Regions from separate parts of the Pseudarthrobacter sp. AB1 genome, predicted to be linked through region 2. Evidence: predicted binding sites of a transcription regulator. Region 2 holds the regulator's gene; each other region holds the start of a gene.
What was found. Region 2 encodes LexA, which represses DNA repair genes until DNA is damaged. Its sites were predicted from a motif close to TCGAACANNTGTTCGA; they were not measured.

Region 1: a site for LexA is predicted at 1,901-1,916, ahead of DAD99_RS17680 (DUF6504 family protein). Genes of this name have one in related genera too.
Region 3: a site for LexA is predicted at 2,194-2,209, ahead of DAD99_RS05455 (HNH endonuclease signature motif containing protein). Genes of this name have one in related genera too.
Region 4: a site for LexA is predicted at 2,331-2,346, ahead of DAD99_RS12125 (HNH endonuclease signature motif containing protein). Genes of this name have one in related genera too.

The regions. Positions count from the first base shown of each region.
Region 1 is NZ_PZKO01000065.1:16,010-19,619, forward strand. Features, by position in the region: gene DAD99_RS17660 (SOS response-associated peptidase) at 1-551, shown strand, start outside; gene DAD99_RS17665 (VOC family protein) at 597-1,019, opposite strand; gene DAD99_RS17670 (chorismate mutase) at 1,039-1,359, shown strand; gene DAD99_RS17675 (hypothetical protein) at 1,431-1,820, opposite strand; gene DAD99_RS17680 (DUF6504 family protein) at 1,974-2,309, shown strand; gene DAD99_RS17685 (DNA polymerase III subunit alpha) at 2,306-3,610, shown strand, end outside.
Region 2 is NZ_PZKO01000007.1:46,130-49,739, forward strand. Features, by position in the region: gene DAD99_RS01650 (histidinol-phosphate transaminase) at 1-95, opposite strand, end outside; gene DAD99_RS01655 (LysM peptidoglycan-binding domain-containing protein) at 174-614, opposite strand; gene lexA (transcriptional repressor LexA) at 964-1,707, shown strand; gene DAD99_RS01665 (ATP-dependent DNA helicase) at 1,803-3,610, opposite strand, start outside.
Region 3 is NZ_PZKO01000018.1:54,380-57,989, forward strand. Features, by position in the region: gene DAD99_RS05450 (zinc-binding alcohol dehydrogenase) at 1-194, opposite strand, end outside; gene DAD99_RS05455 (HNH endonuclease signature motif containing protein) at 603-2,072, opposite strand; tRNA gene DAD99_RS05460 (tRNA-Ser) at 2,334-2,423, shown strand; gene DAD99_RS05465 (type 1 glutamine amidotransferase domain-containing protein) at 2,644-3,423, opposite strand; gene DAD99_RS05470 (hypothetical protein) at 3,529-3,610, opposite strand, start outside.
Region 4 is NZ_PZKO01000046.1:64,960-68,569, forward strand. Features, by position in the region: gene DAD99_RS12120 (hypothetical protein) at 1-223, shown strand, start outside; gene DAD99_RS12125 (HNH endonuclease signature motif containing protein) at 384-2,093, opposite strand; gene DAD99_RS12130 (Beta-galactosidase C-terminal domain) at 2,472-2,876, opposite strand; partial or broken gene DAD99_RS12135 (MFS transporter) at 2,919-3,212, shown strand; partial or broken gene DAD99_RS12140 (transposase) at 3,241-3,610, opposite strand, start outside.

The sequences.
Region 1 (3,610 bases), on a different contig from region 2:
GGGCGAAGGATCCGGGCATCGGCCCCAAGATGATTAACGCGCGCAGCGAGACTGTGCTCGAGAAGCCGGCCTTCCGCAAAGCCGTGAAGTCACGTCGCTGCGCTGTCCCGGCGGACGGGTACTACGAATGGAAGCAGGGCACCGGCAAAGCCAAGCAGCCCTACTACGTCCATCCGGGCAAAGGCAGCGGGCTGGTGTTCGCGGGCCTGTACGAGTGGTGGAAGGATCCGTCCACGGCCGAGGGTGACCCCGGCCGGTGGGTGCTCTCCACATCCATCCTGACGGCAGACACCCCGCCGCCCGGTGCTGAGTCGACAATCTTCGGCAAGCTGACTGCCTTGCATGACCGCGTGCCGCTGCCGATGGACCGGGCCACGATGGCGTCCTGGCTTGATCCGCAGATCGACGACGCCGCCTTCCTCGTGGACCTGGTCCGGGCCCACGTGAAGGACGTCGCCGCAGACTGGCACGTGGATTCCGTGGGCACCGAGGTGGGCAACGTACGCAACAACTCCCCGGAGCTCATCCGGCCGGTGGAGGCGCTGTTCTGAGGTGGTCCGTTCGCTGACCCGGCTGACGGCAGAGGTGCCCGGCCCCTAAACGCTGACCTGGCCGCCGTCGTCCACTGTCCAGGTCGGGTTATAGGCAATTTCCCAGCGGAAGCCGTCCGGATCGGCGAAATAGCCGCTGTACCCGCCCCAGGGCTGGGTGACCGGCGCGGCGACGATGGTGGCCCCGGCCGAGGCCGCCTCCGCCATGACCCGGTCAACCGCCTCGGTGCTGGGCAGGTTGTGGCTGAGTGTGATGCAGGGGACCGGGCCAGGAGCGCCTACGCCGGCCTCGGCGTGCATCTGCGCGGCATCCCACAGGGAAAGGATGAGGCCGTGGTTGACCTGGATGAACACCACATCGCCGGGGAACTCGCGGTGGACAGGCCAGCCGAGGCCTTCGGCGTAGAACCGGCGGGAGGCGTCAACACTGCGAACGCCTAGTGAGATGAAGTCGACTCTGGGCTGCATGCTTCGATACTGTCAGAAGATGGCAACAATTCAAGGAAACGATCGGGATGCTTTGGCCGACAAGGAACAGCTCGCAGCCGTTCGGATTGCGGTCGACGAAGTTGATGAGCAGATTGTCACGCTCATTGCGCGGCGGGAACGCCTGATACGGATCGCCGGAACCCTGAAGGGGGACGACGCTGAAGTCCGTGCCCCCGGCCGGGTGGAACGGGTGATTGAGCATGTACGGTCCGCCGCGGAAAAGAAGGACATCGATCCGGACATCGTGGAATCAACCTACCGGGCCATGATCTCAGGGTTTATCGAACTCGAAATGAAGGTCCACAAAGAGACCAACTGACGCCGCCGCAGGTGCTGTCCGGACACGGGTCCGGCAGCACCTGCCCGGTGTTTCCTGGAGTGCCGTGCTTCCTAGAGCGCTTCGTCGACGGCGACGCCCGACTGGAATTCCCGGCCGTCGGCCTCGCTGAAGGCCGACATGACGTGTCCCTTGCCCAGGCCATGGACGGCCGCGACGGGGAAGTTGCCCGTGATGGTGTTGCCCGAGTGTGTCACACCGGCAAGATCATAGTTTTCCTCGGCGCTCTGGTCATGGCTGAACGAGTAGAAGGCAATGGCCTCCCCGTTCATGAACTCAATGCCCAACCGTCTTTGTGATGAGTAATCAGGGCTCGCCGCCACCAGTCCCACTACGTACGCACCTGCCCCCGGTATGTTGCCGTCGATATCGAAGGTTGCCACGAGCTTTTCGTCCTGGGCCTTGATGCTTACGTGCTTGAGGAGTGCGTCATGGGTGCTCATGCCACAATCCTGCCCTCCTGCTGCCCGTCCGTCCACCCCTGTCTAGGTTTTGTCGGAGCGCCGTCGTAGACTGGATTTATTCGAATATGTGTTCGAATAAATGCTGTTGCATCAGCATCTTGCATCAGCTCCGTTCAGTTCCGGGAGGCGCCCATGGGTATGTTCAGCGAGTCCGTGGACGTCGTCTGCACCCCCGCGGGCCAGCCGCTGAAACTCCAGTGGGCCGGGCGGCACTACGCCGTGTGCGCCGAGCCTGTCCGGTGGTACGAACGCCGGCAGTGGTGGGCCGAGGAACGCCGTGCGCCCCTCGGCAGCGGGCCGGGGCTGGTGGACCACGAAATCTGGCGCGTCCAAGTACAGGCGGACCCGCAGAGTGCCGGCCCTCGGGATGCAGGAGAGCCGCTTACCCTGGACCTGAGCAGGCATGTCGGCAGCGGCCGCTGGAGGATCCTGCGGATCCACGACGCACTCCGGCCCCAAACGGCATGAGCTTCTCCCACCTTCACGTTTCCACGGCCTTCAGCGCACACTATGGCGTGGCGTGGCCCGACGAACTGGCCCAGGTTGTCGCCGCGGACGGCGCAACCGCGCTCGCCTGCACGGACCGGGACGGCCTGTACGGCACCATCAAACACCTCAAAGCCTGCATGGCCGCCGGCATCGACCCCATCGTGGGTGTGGACCTTGCGGTTTTTGACGACGACGGCGACCACCGCACCCAGCTCGCCGGCAGGGTGGTGGTGCTCGCCCGGGGCAACAACAACGGGGCGGGCTACCGGGCCCTGTGCCGGCTGGTGTCCGATGCCCATGCCCGCACCTCCGGCAAAGCCGGGGGAGCGGTACCGGTGGCTGTCACCCGCGCCGAACTCGCCTCCCGCACGCTCGACCCCAAAACCCTGAAACCGGTCCTGACAGTACTGATCGGCCCGGATTCCGACGTCGGACGGGCCATGAGCGGCCGGCGCTACCTCCGTCCGCGCACCCTTTTCAAAGGCTGGCTGGACGCCATGCCCGCAAAAACCCTGGTGGCGGAAGTCGTTTCCCAGCTCACTGCCCCCGGGGCGCACCTGAGCACCGCCCATGCGGTACGTATGCTCAAGCTTGCGGAAGAACACCATGTACCGGCCGTGCTCACCAACGCGGTCCGCTACTGCGCAGAGGACGGTGCCGCCACGGCAGACGTGCTCGACTCCGCCCGGACCCTGAAGTCCCTCCCCGAACTCGCGGCCGAACCGCTGCTCCAGCCCAACGGGCAGGCCTGGCTCAAATCCTCTGCGCAGATGCTTCAGCTCGGCAAGGAAATCATCCGCGCCGCAGGGTATGGCGCGGCGGACCTCAAACAGCTGATGGCACAGACCGAGGCGCTCGCCGACTTCTGCCGGATCGACCCGGTGACTGACATGGGCTGGAAGCAGCCGGTAGTCCCCGAGGCATCGGTCATAGGCATCAGCCAGGACCCGCACAATGAACTGGTGCAGCGCTGTGAGTCCGGGATCAGCAGGCGGTTCCCTGGGATATCAGGCTCAGCCCGCAAGGACATGCGCTCGCGGCTGGAGCACGAGCTGGGGATCATCAGGAACCTGGGGTTTTCCTCCTACTTCCTCACGGTCGCGGAGGTCTCCCGGATGATCCAGGACATGGGGGTCAGGGCCGCCGCCCGCGGTTCCGGGGCTTCAAGCCTGGTCAACTACCTCATTGATGTCAGCCAGGTGGACCCCCTGCAACACGACCTGATCTTCGAACGCTTCCTGTCCCGGGACCGGGCCACGTTGCCGGACATCGACATCGAC
Region 2 (3,610 bases):
ATAGGTACATCCAACTGCGGGGCACCATACGGGGTTAGCCCGCGGAGGTTGGTCCGGAGGGGAAGTCTGTTCAGACGCTCTAGCTGGTCATTCACCTGAACAGTTTAGGTCCGAAGCAGACGGCCGGAAAATGTGACGGCCTGCGGCGGCACGTTCCAGAGCCTGGAGCCTCCCTACTTCGTGGGGACGAAGAGCTGCTGTCCGGGGACAACGCCGCCGGCGGAAAGATTGTTCAACTGAGCAATATCCGCGATGACATCACGGGGATCACGCTCGGGCGCAACGGTACTGGCGATGGCCCAGAGGGACTGCCCGGCCTGGACCGTAACCGACACAGTTGGCGTCAAGGACAGGTCGGCGGCAGAGTCGGAAGCCTTCGCCGGTGCGTTGAGGAAACCTGCCAGCGAAAGCAGGATTGCGGCCAGGATCACCAGCGGGATGCCAATGAGGACAATCCGTCCCCTGCGGGTCAGGCGCAGCGGCGGCAAAGATTCCCTGCGCTGCCTGGGCGTCGCACCCGAAGCCGGCAGGGGCCCGGACCACTGCCGCGCGGTGAGGTCCTGCACGGAAACGAACTGCGGACGCGAGTCCTGCGAAGCAGATATAGCTGACATGAAATGAGCCCTCCTGGACCATACTGTGCTGCCCGGCGCGTCCTCCGCGTCCACTTGCCGGTGCCGGCCTGGGCCGTCCATAAATTCGAGTATTCGAATCCGCAAGCAACGAGTAGAACACATGTTCGAACTTTGCTTCTTCATTTTTAGCACTTATCAACGAATATTGTCGAGACTCGCTAGAACAAATGTTTGAAAAAGCCCTGTGGCTGGCCTACGTTTGGATCAAAGAACAACCACCTCTGTAGTTGATCAGCAGGGTCTGACAATCAACTCCGACACCAGCCCCGGGGCGTTCCAGGCACCAGCGGCCGGAGCGGATCCGGGCAACCGAAAGGCATTGGCGAACATGGCAGCACCAGCCGCCGGGGGCAAGGCGACACCGCGCCGCCAGCCCCAACGGACCCCCAAGGGGCTCACCGCCCGCCAGAAAAAGATCCTTGAAACCATCCAGCGCTCGGTGAATGACCACGGCTATCCGCCGTCGATGCGTGAAATCGGCGACACCGTGGGCCTGGCGAGTTTGTCCAGCGTGACCCACCAGCTGTCGCAGCTGGAAAAGCTGGGATACCTGCGCCGGGACCCCAAACGTCCGCGTGCCATGGAGGTCCTCATGCCGTTGACGCTGGATGGCGGGTCCACTAAGTCCAAGGGGACTACCAAGCCCTCGGTCCTGCACGGCGTCGGCGGAACGGTCACCGAACTTCCCTCCGCCATGGACACCGCCATGGTGCCGCTGGTGGGCCGGATCGCGGCTGGCGGGCCCATCCTTGCCGACCAGGTGGTGGAAGACGTGATGCCACTGCCGCGGCAGCTCGTGGGCCAGGGTGAACTTTTTATGCTGCGCGTGGCCGGCGACTCCATGGTGGACGCTGCCATCTGCGACGGCGACTGGGTAGTGGTCCGCCGCCAGGCCGACGCCGCCAACGGCGATATCGTCGCGGCCCTGCTGGACGACGAAGCCACCGTGAAGACGTTCCGCCAGCGCGATGGACACACGTGGCTGTTGCCGCAGAACACGCAATACGAACCCATCCTGGGCGATCACGCCACAATCATGGGCAAGGTCGTCTCGGTCCTGCGCTCGCTCTAGGTCCCGAAGCGGGCCTCCACGCCCCCTCGGCCAGGACGAGGGCAAGCTACGGGACGGGGCCTGACTTTGCAGGACCACACAGTGTCCAGGTTCAGTCAGGCGCCCTTCCCGGCCAGCCTTTCCAGGGCAGCAAACGCTGTCTTGCGGTCCGTGGTGGGCCAGAACGGCGGCAGCGCGGCGCGGAGGAATCCGGCGTAGCGCTCGGTGGCAAGCCGGGAATCAAGCACGGCCACCACGCCTTTATCTCCGGTGGAACGGATCAGGCGGCCCGCGCCCTGGGCCAGGCGGATAGCCGCATGGGTGGCCGAAACCGCCATAAAGCCGTTTCCGCCGGCCTGCGCAACGGCGCGGGACCGTGCTGTCATCAGCGGATCGTCCGGCCGCGGGAACGGAATGCGGTCGATCACCACGAGCCGGCATGATCCGCCCGGAACATCCACACCCTGCCAGAGGGACATGGTTCCGAAGAGGCAGGTATCGGGCTCGTCCGCGAACTGCTTCACGAGGGCAGTCATGGTGGAGTCGCCCTGGCAGAGAATGCTGAGGCCGAGCCTGGGACGCATCGCCTCCGCGGCCTCCTCTGCGGCCCGGCGCGATGAAAAGAGACACAGGGCTCCGCCGCCGGACGCCCGGATCAGCGCTTCAAGTTCATCGAGTGCCTCCGGCGACGCCCCGCGGCCCGGCTTGGGCAGGTGCCCTGCGACGTAGAGGATCCCCTGCTTGGGATAATCAAACGGCGATCCGACGTCGATCCCGGTCCAGCTCGGCGCGCCCTCCCCCACGAGCCCCAGGCCGCCGGCGGCCGGTTCAAAGGCTGAGCCGATGGCAAGCGTGGCCGAGGTCAGCACCACGGTGTGGCCGGCGAACAGCCCTTCGCGGAGCTTTCCGGCTACGCTGAGCGGCGCGATGTTGACCAGGGCCGGCGCAGACTCGTCGGGCTGGGCATAGCCCTGTTGCGGGTCGAAGGAACTTGCGCGGGAAAACCACACCACTTCACGGTTCTCACGGGCCACAATGAGCCGTTCACACAGTTCGAGGATCAGCATCAGGCGTGAGCGCGCGAGCTGCCGCCCGCCGTCGGCCGTTTGGCTGCCGTCGCCCTTGGAATCAGAGAGTGCAGCCCGGCACGCCTCACGCAGCTGGTCCACGCAGTCCAGCTGTTCGTCGTTGAGGCCGTTGGGCAGCAGCCCGTTGGGCACCCCGGCCAGGGCGAGTTCCAGGTTGGCGGCAGCTGCGTTGAGGGCATCCACCGTGATGGCCGTGTGTTTGCGCGCGCCCGACGCGGCAGCGTGGACCATTGCCACGGAGAGTTGCCCCGACACGGCACCGGTGACGCGGTCCTGCAGTTCGTGGGCTTCGTCCACCACCACAACGTCGTACTCGGGGAGCACTGCGAGGCCTTCAAAGGCACTGACCGCGAGCATGGCATGGTTAGTGACCACCACGTCAGCCTCGGCGGCGTCGTGGCGTGCCAGTTCACTGAAGCATTCGGCCGCCATGGGGCATTTTTGGGCGCCCAGGCATTCCATGGACGTCACAGACACCTGCCGCCAGGCCCGGTCCGTTACCCCGGGAAGCAGTTCATCACGGTCGCCCGTGGTGGTCTTTTCCGCCCACTCCCGCAGGCGCACCACTTCCTTCCCCAGCTGGGACGACGGCCCGCCCAAGGCGGCGGCGAAATGCGGGACGCTGGTGTCCTCGCCGAGGGAGAACAGCTGGCCCTCGGCGGGTTCCTCAGAAGGGAACCCGCCTACGAGCTTATGCTGGCACACATAGTTGGAGCGGCCCTTGACAAGGGCCACCTTGACGGGGCGATCGAGGGCGGGCGTGATGGTCTTCAGCAGCCGGGGAAGGTCGCGCCCCACAATCTGGGTCTGCAGCGCAAGCGTGGCTGTGGACACGA
Region 3 (3,610 bases), on a different contig from region 2:
TCCTCGGCCACGCGTGGTGGGACGGAGCCGGTGTGGACCACAATTTCCGTGCCCTTACTGATGCCTGAATACAGCGTGCGGACCAAAGCTTCGCCGGGCCCGGGGGCGTGCAGAGCCTCGTTCCGAAGCTCGCCGTGTTTCGGCCCCGTAGTCCAGTACGCGGTTGCCTGTGCCTCTTTGCCTGAGTTAGCCATCTTGCTTATGAATCTAGTCCGCGGGGGCTCTCCGCGACACCCACTCCGTGCGAGATGACACTTGGAGCCCTGAAATCGGGGCCGTAACTGTCCGTTCGCACTGTTGATGGGAGGCTGCCCTGTTTTGCCCGCCTCAGCCTTGCCAGCCCTAACCCCGCCCGCGTTATAGCCCTGCCACGGCCCTAACCCTGCATTCTCTTTAGGGTTGGTGGTCAGACGTTGCTGCGGTCAGTGAGGGAGAAGTCCCAGTTCGGTGGGGGACTTCGGGCAGCGGACCGCCGGGAAGAGCCTCCGCGAACAGGGAATGGTCGGGCGGTTCATTGTCGGGCAGCTGAAGGTCAGCACCATGAAGTTCGGGAAAGGGAACGCCCCCACGGGTTCGCCCGGAATTTCGGCTTCGGGCACTCCTCAATCTGCACGGGGCGCCAGCGCTGACCATTTTCCCGACTGTTGTTGTGGCCAGTGGGGTGGTTCCCAGTCCTGCCGTTCGCTGGTGTAGTGGCGTCCGGTGGGTGATGTCCAGCCAGGTGGTTGGTTTTTGGTAGCCGCAGTGGGTGTCCAGGCTGTGGTGTGGCGGAGTCTGTGGTGTTTGTGGCAGGGCTGGCCGAGATTTGAGATGCCGGTGGTGCCGCCGTGGGCCCAGGCGAGGATGTGGTCGGCTTCGTTGTCGAGGGAGTGGTTGCTGCAGCCGGGGAACGGGCACTTCCCGTCGCGAAGTCTGAGCCATTGGCGTTGGGCTTTTGTGAGCCGGTAGCTGGTCCGCCCGATCTCCAGGGGTGCACCGTCCCGCGGGTCGGTCAGGACCCGGTGGAAGGACTCCGCACCGTCGGCGATCAGTTGCCGGGCCATCGACGGCGGGATCGGGCCGTATCCGTCGAGCATGGCAGGTTCATCCGTGAGGCCCAGCAGCGCAAACACCGGCACGGTGATGAGGACCTGTGCCCGGGGCGAGGGAACACCGCCGCTCACGACCAGGCCCGTGTCGCCGATACCGCTCGTTTCGCCGGTCGCGTCGCCGCTGTTTTCCCTACCCTCATCACCGGTTCCGGCGGCGGCGGTGGTGTTGGCGCCGAGGAGCCAGGTCGCGACGGTGTCTGCGCGGAGCTGGCTGAGGGTCCGGTCCTCATGAGGTCCCTGCAGCGCTCGGGCTGCGGCGGTGGTCCGGTTCCAGATCCCGGCGGCCTGATCGGCGGGGAGGTAGGCGGAGAGCCAGGCCATGCCGTCGCGGTCCGGGGCATACTCCACCCGCCGGTCCTGGACACCACGTAGGTGGCGTTGTTCGATGCTGACCGGGTGATGGCGTTCCCGCCAGGTGCGGGCCTTGTGCCGGAACCGGCCGGGGATGAGCTCACCGGCCGGGCCACGTGCCGGATTCACCACGTGGGGGTCCAGGAAATGTGCCTCCAACGCCTGCGCTCCCGCGGGGTTTAGGTTGGTGGTTTCGTCGACCATGATCCTCGCGTGCTGCCACGAGATCGTCCCGGCCTGCAACGCCGCGAACGTCAACGGCAGGGCCGTGGTCAGCGCGTGCGCCTCAGAAAGCAGAGCACCGGCGGAGCGTTCGCTGACCGTCAGCACGCACGCGACCTCAGCGATCACAGCCATCTCCTGACCGGCATGGTCCTGCGGCGACGCGGAAGGGCCCGCAAGGGCCTCGGCAGCGGCGGCATAACCTGCGGCCGCATGCACCTTCAGGGCAGCCAGTTTCGCCTCCCCGCAGGCGACGGCGGCCAAGGCCTTCAGGGCAACATCAGCTCTACGGCGAAGCGGATCAGCACACGCAGCGGAGCCTTCGGAAGCTTCACGGAGCACTGCAGCAAGCTCCCCGAAAGACACCGAAAGGGCCTCCGCCGTCGCCACAGCTGCTCTGCTATCCATACTCAAATCATCCCGTGAGGGTCTGACAATAGCGGCCAGGCTGAAGGTCTATGTGGACAACTCCGCGGCCTTCCGCAGCCCCTAACCGTGCAGCACTTCGAGGGCGCTGCATTGGAGGCCCTCAACTGTCCGTTCGAGCTGAAAGAGTGGGGCTCAATTGCCCCTTCACACTGGAGCTCCGCTACGTGTCCCTTCGCCATGAGGGGCTGAACATATGCCGTTTTGTGGATGGGCGGTATGCTCCGGTAACCTATTCAGGTTGGTGACGTGTCCGAGCGGCCGAAGGTGCAACACTCGAAATGTTGTTTGGTGTCAAAGCCAACGTGGGTTCAAATCCCACCGTCACCGCCAATTGGCAAGACCCCTGCTTACCTTATGAACAAAGGGAAGCAGGGGTTTTGTTTTGCCCCAAACTTGGCCCCTTGATTTGTTGAGGATGCCGTACATCGTGGAGCGCGGAACCTGAAGCAGGACCGCGATGCGCTGGACAGTATGGTCGCCGGCGCGTGTACGCCGGTTGGAGGCCGCCCCGTCGGCGGGGCGGCCTCCAAGTTTCAGCGCGCTGCGGGCGTTAGTGCTCGGTGCCTGCCGCAGCAGCCTTCTTGGCGCTCTTCTCGGCGTCCTTTTCGGCGCGCAGCGCCTCCGCCTCGTGCTGCTCCTCGGCTTTTTCCTGGTGGATGACCTCTGCCAGGAGCTTCTCCATCTCCTTGGCCACGCCAGCGGCTGAGGCCGGGTTCTGACCCGTCACCAGCCGGTCGTCGACCACGACCATTTCCTCAAAGACACCAGCGGAGACGTGGGTGGCACCCTGTTCCTCAAGCCGGTCGGCCAAAAAGAACGGGATGACCTTGTCCTTTCCTGCGGCAACTTCCTCGTCGTTGGTGAAAGCAGCGACCTTCCTGCCCTCGACCAGCCGAAAGCCGTTGGCCAACTCAACGTTCAGCAGTCCGGCCGGTCCGTGACAGACAGCGCCCACCACGCCGCCGGCGTTGTAGACACCGGCTACAAGGTTCTGCAAGCCTTCGCTGTCCGGGAAGTCCCACATGGTGCCATGGCCTCCCACAAGGAAGATGGCGTCGTACTGGTCGGGATCAACGACGTCGACGCGGGCAGTGTTGTATAGACCGGCGCGCGTGGTCTCGTCCTCCGTGAAGGCAACCTGGATGGGATCTTTTGAGTCCACCTCGTCGCGCGGGGGCTGGCCGCCCTGGATGGACGCAAAGTCGACGAAATGACCGGAATCCTTGAAGACTTTCCAAGGATGTGCAGCTTCGGCCACGTTGTACCCGGTGTTCTCTCCGGTATCGCCAATCTCGGAAACGCTGGTCAGTACCATGAGGATTTTCTTCATGAAGTGCTCCTTCCGTCTAACTTCCACCCTACGCCCAGCCCAATTTGTGCCCTCCCCGTCTTAGAAGGCAAGGACCTTTGCTGTACCCGACGGACAGTTCCCCAGCTAGAGCTTGTCCGTCCTGTCATCGCCCTTGTGGCCGCCGCGCAGGTTTTCCTGGACCTTGCCGAAGAGGTCCTTGATGGTG
Region 4 (3,610 bases), on a different contig from region 2:
GATCAGTGTGATCAAAGTCAGCTGGGAGTCCAACGATCCGGCCGCTGACTCATGGGCTATCGCGGTCAATGGGTTCCCGGCCGGCCGCGTCGAGAAATCGGCCCGCTCAGTCAATGTCACAGATATCCGCCGTGACGAGGATGTCCTTCTCGAGATTATCGGCATGACCGCTGCCGGAGCTCTGGGCGATCGGGCGGGCACTACCTTGCCTGCGGACGGGTAGACGTCCCCGCGTCATCCGAATTTCTGAGGTGGACAGTCCCGGCGCGCCGCAGTGGCACAGGTACTCGTGGCGGTAGCTGCCTTTGCGTTGCACTCTTGCCTACTCGCGCGGGGGCAGCGCCTGCTCGCGCTGTGGCTGCCATTTCAAGTTGCGGTGTCGTCTATTCGCGTTTGGGTGGTGGCGGTGGCGGTTTGAAGTAGTGGTTTTGTTGGGGTTTTCGGGTGGGGTCGATGTGGCGTGGGGGTGTGAACCAGGGGACGCCGTTGCGGGGGTGGATGGTCCATTGTTCTTTGTGGATGAGGTGGTGGTGATGGGAGCAGAGCAGGGCGCCGTTGCTGACGTTGGTGGGTCCTTGTTGGGACCAGTAGGTGATGTGGTGTGCTTCGCACCAGGGGGCTGGGATGGTGCAGTTGGGGAAGGTGCAGCCTTGGTCGCGCGCGGTCAGGGCGAGGCGTTGGGCGCCGGTGAAGAGGCGGGTTTTGCGGCCGAGGTCGAGGATTTCGCCGTGGGTGCCGAGGAGGGTGGGGATGATGTCGGCGTCGCAGGCGAGTTTGCGGAGGGTGGTTGCCGCGACGGGCCCGGTGAAGATGTAGTTGCCCGAACTTGTACTGGGTTCCGAAGCCGTACTGCTGCTCGCAGTCCCAGGCAGATTCCCTACCCCAGTCTCCGTCTCGGTGGCTGCGCCTGTACCGGCGCTGGTGTCCGGGGCCGGAAGGTGGGGGAGGAGGTCTTGGTAGTTGATGGTGGCGATGATTTGGGGGCGGTTTCCGCCTGCGGTGGGCAGTTTGTTGGTGGTGAGGGCCGCTTTGAAAGCGGTGATGATGCCGTCGAGTTGTTTCTGGTTGCGGGTGCGCCGGTCCAGGTCCACCGTGTTGTCCTGCCACTCGCTGGTGTCCTGGCTGGGGTTTGCGCCGGCGGGTTGGTGGGTGCGGGGGTTGGTGGCGGCGTTCATGATGGTGGCGAAGTGTTCGTATTGGTCGGTGGTGGCGAAGATTTCGAGGTGGTGGAGGCCGTGGCGGGGTTTGCGGATGAACGCGCTTTGGGTGTGCCGGAGGGCTTCTTCGGTGGGTTCGGTGCCGTCGGCGTCGAGGGTTTCGGCCCAGCGGCGGGCGATGCGGGCGACGAAGTCGGGGTCCGCGGTGGCGGCCGTGCGGGTCAGATCGTGTTCGATCCGATCCAGGTTCTCTGCGGTGGTGTGGTGCTTCAGGCGGTCCAGGGTGGCGCTGATGATGGTTGCCGTCCGGGACGAGACCACGGGCCCGGAATCTGCCACGGACTCTAGCTCGGTGACGGTCTCAGTGCCAGGGGCTGCCAGGGTGGTGGCGGGAGAGAATGCTGCGGCGAGGTGTTCCCGTGCCGGCGGTACGGAGTCGCCTGTGAGGGAGGTGTCGGGCAGGATGGCGTGAGCCAGGTGGAGACGGCGTTTGGCTTCGCCGAGCCCGATCCTGAGCCGTAGTCGTAGGAACTCGGCGGTGTTCTTGCATCCGTCGTCCGCCGGGGACCGTGGAACGGAGTCAGTGGTGGTTTCGGCGGGCCAGGCCGTGTCGGTTTCGTTCACGGTTTCGATGCCGTTGTCCCAGCCGGTGGTCCAGGACTTGGTGGCCCGGGTGGTCGCGGCCTTGGTGATGGCCTGGGTTCGGGTGCGGTCCACGGCACCTGCGGACAGGATCTGGAGGTAGTCCACGTGTCGGGAGAGCTCTTCGGCATGGCCGGCGAAGTCTGCTGCGTCCACGTAGTCAGCCATGGCCAGTTGGTCCGGAGCGGCAGCAACTGCGGCGCGGACCAACGCGATCGCCGCCGCTAGGCTCGCCGGCGCATGCATGGCGGAATCGCCGCCGTTCCCTGCCAGCCGCTGGGTCAAAGCCTCCATACGAACACTCTGCCGTGAGGGTGTGACATTCTGGCCGGCATCGGGCATTCGGCGGTTGGAAGCGCTACGAACGGGCGGAGCGGCGTGCGTCGTCTGCACGGCGAAACTCCCGCTGTTCCCCTCAAGCCGCTCGGACAAAGCCTCCATAGGAATACTCTGCCGTGAGGGTACGACATTATTGCCGCCGTCGACAAGGTCAGTGTCGGAGGCGCCCCCAGTGGGCGAGGCAACGCGCACTAGAACGGCCGTATGACAGCTGTTCCCCGCAAGCTGATCCCCGAAACCCTCCATAGGATTACTCTGCCGTGGGGGTAAGACATTCAGCGAAGGTGGTCCCGGGCCTGGGCAAAACCGGGGTCCGGGACCACGCGAAAAGCGTCAGCCCTCCGCGATAACCGCTACTGAACCGGCCTCAACAATCCCCGCAAACGGCGCGCCGGTCACCAGGTCAACACCGGTAGCCTGCACAGCGGCGGCCGAGCGTGAGTGGTTGATCGCGAACAGGAAGCTGCCGCCATCGTCGGAACGGCGCCGCACGAGCTCCACGCCGCGATCGGCCGTGGCAGCTGGAGCCACTCCTGATTCGGCCAGCAACCGGTCCACAACCGCTTCAATGCCGTCGCGGTCCGGGAACGTCGCGAGGTACCAGGCGGCGTGCGCGCCATCACCAGCACCAACCGCATGCCGTGTCAGGGACGGCACGCCCTCCAGCGGATACTCGGTGAAAGTCTGCACCGCTTCGGCCCCGTCGAGGTGGACGTGCTCGCTCCAGGCGGTGGACACGCCGCCGTCGCTCAACTTCAACTTCCCGCCGGCAAGCACCGGATGGTGATGCTTGCCGTGGTGGGCCTGATGACTCTGGTGTTCCTGACGAGCGCCGCCACGGCCGTGCAGGTGGAGGCGGGCCCAGAAGTGCGCGGGAGGGTGATGGCGCTGTACCTGCTGTTGCTGCTGGGCGGGCATGCTTTGGGAGGCCTGCTGGCGGGCTGGCTGACGGAGGAGTTTGGCGTGCGGACAGGCCTGGTGGTCACCGGTGCGCTGGCAATGCTGTCCGCGGCCGTCGTCGGACTTCTGCTGTGGCTGAATTCGCGCCGTGTGCGGAACTCACAGCTCCTGTGAGGAAAAGTGACACCGACGTACTTCAGGGCTAGTGTCCTGCGCCAGAAATTCGGTTCAGAAGTCGGCCGATTGATTCGAGAATCTGTTCTGCTGTCTTGGTCCAGGTGAAGGGTGTGGGGTTGGTGTTCCATTCGCTGACCCATTTGCGGATGTCGGACTCGAGCGCTTGGACGCTGCGGTGATCGCTGCGGCGCAGCAGGTCCTCGGTGACGAAGCCGAAGAACCGCTCGACCTGGTTCAGCCAGGATGAGTAGGTCGGCGTGAAATGCATATGGAACCGTGGGTGGTTCTGCAGCCATGTCTTCACAACGGGTGTCTTATGGGTCTGGTAGTTGTCGCAGATCAGGTGCACGTCCAGGCCCTCGGGGACCTGGGCGTCGATCTTGGCGAGGAACTTC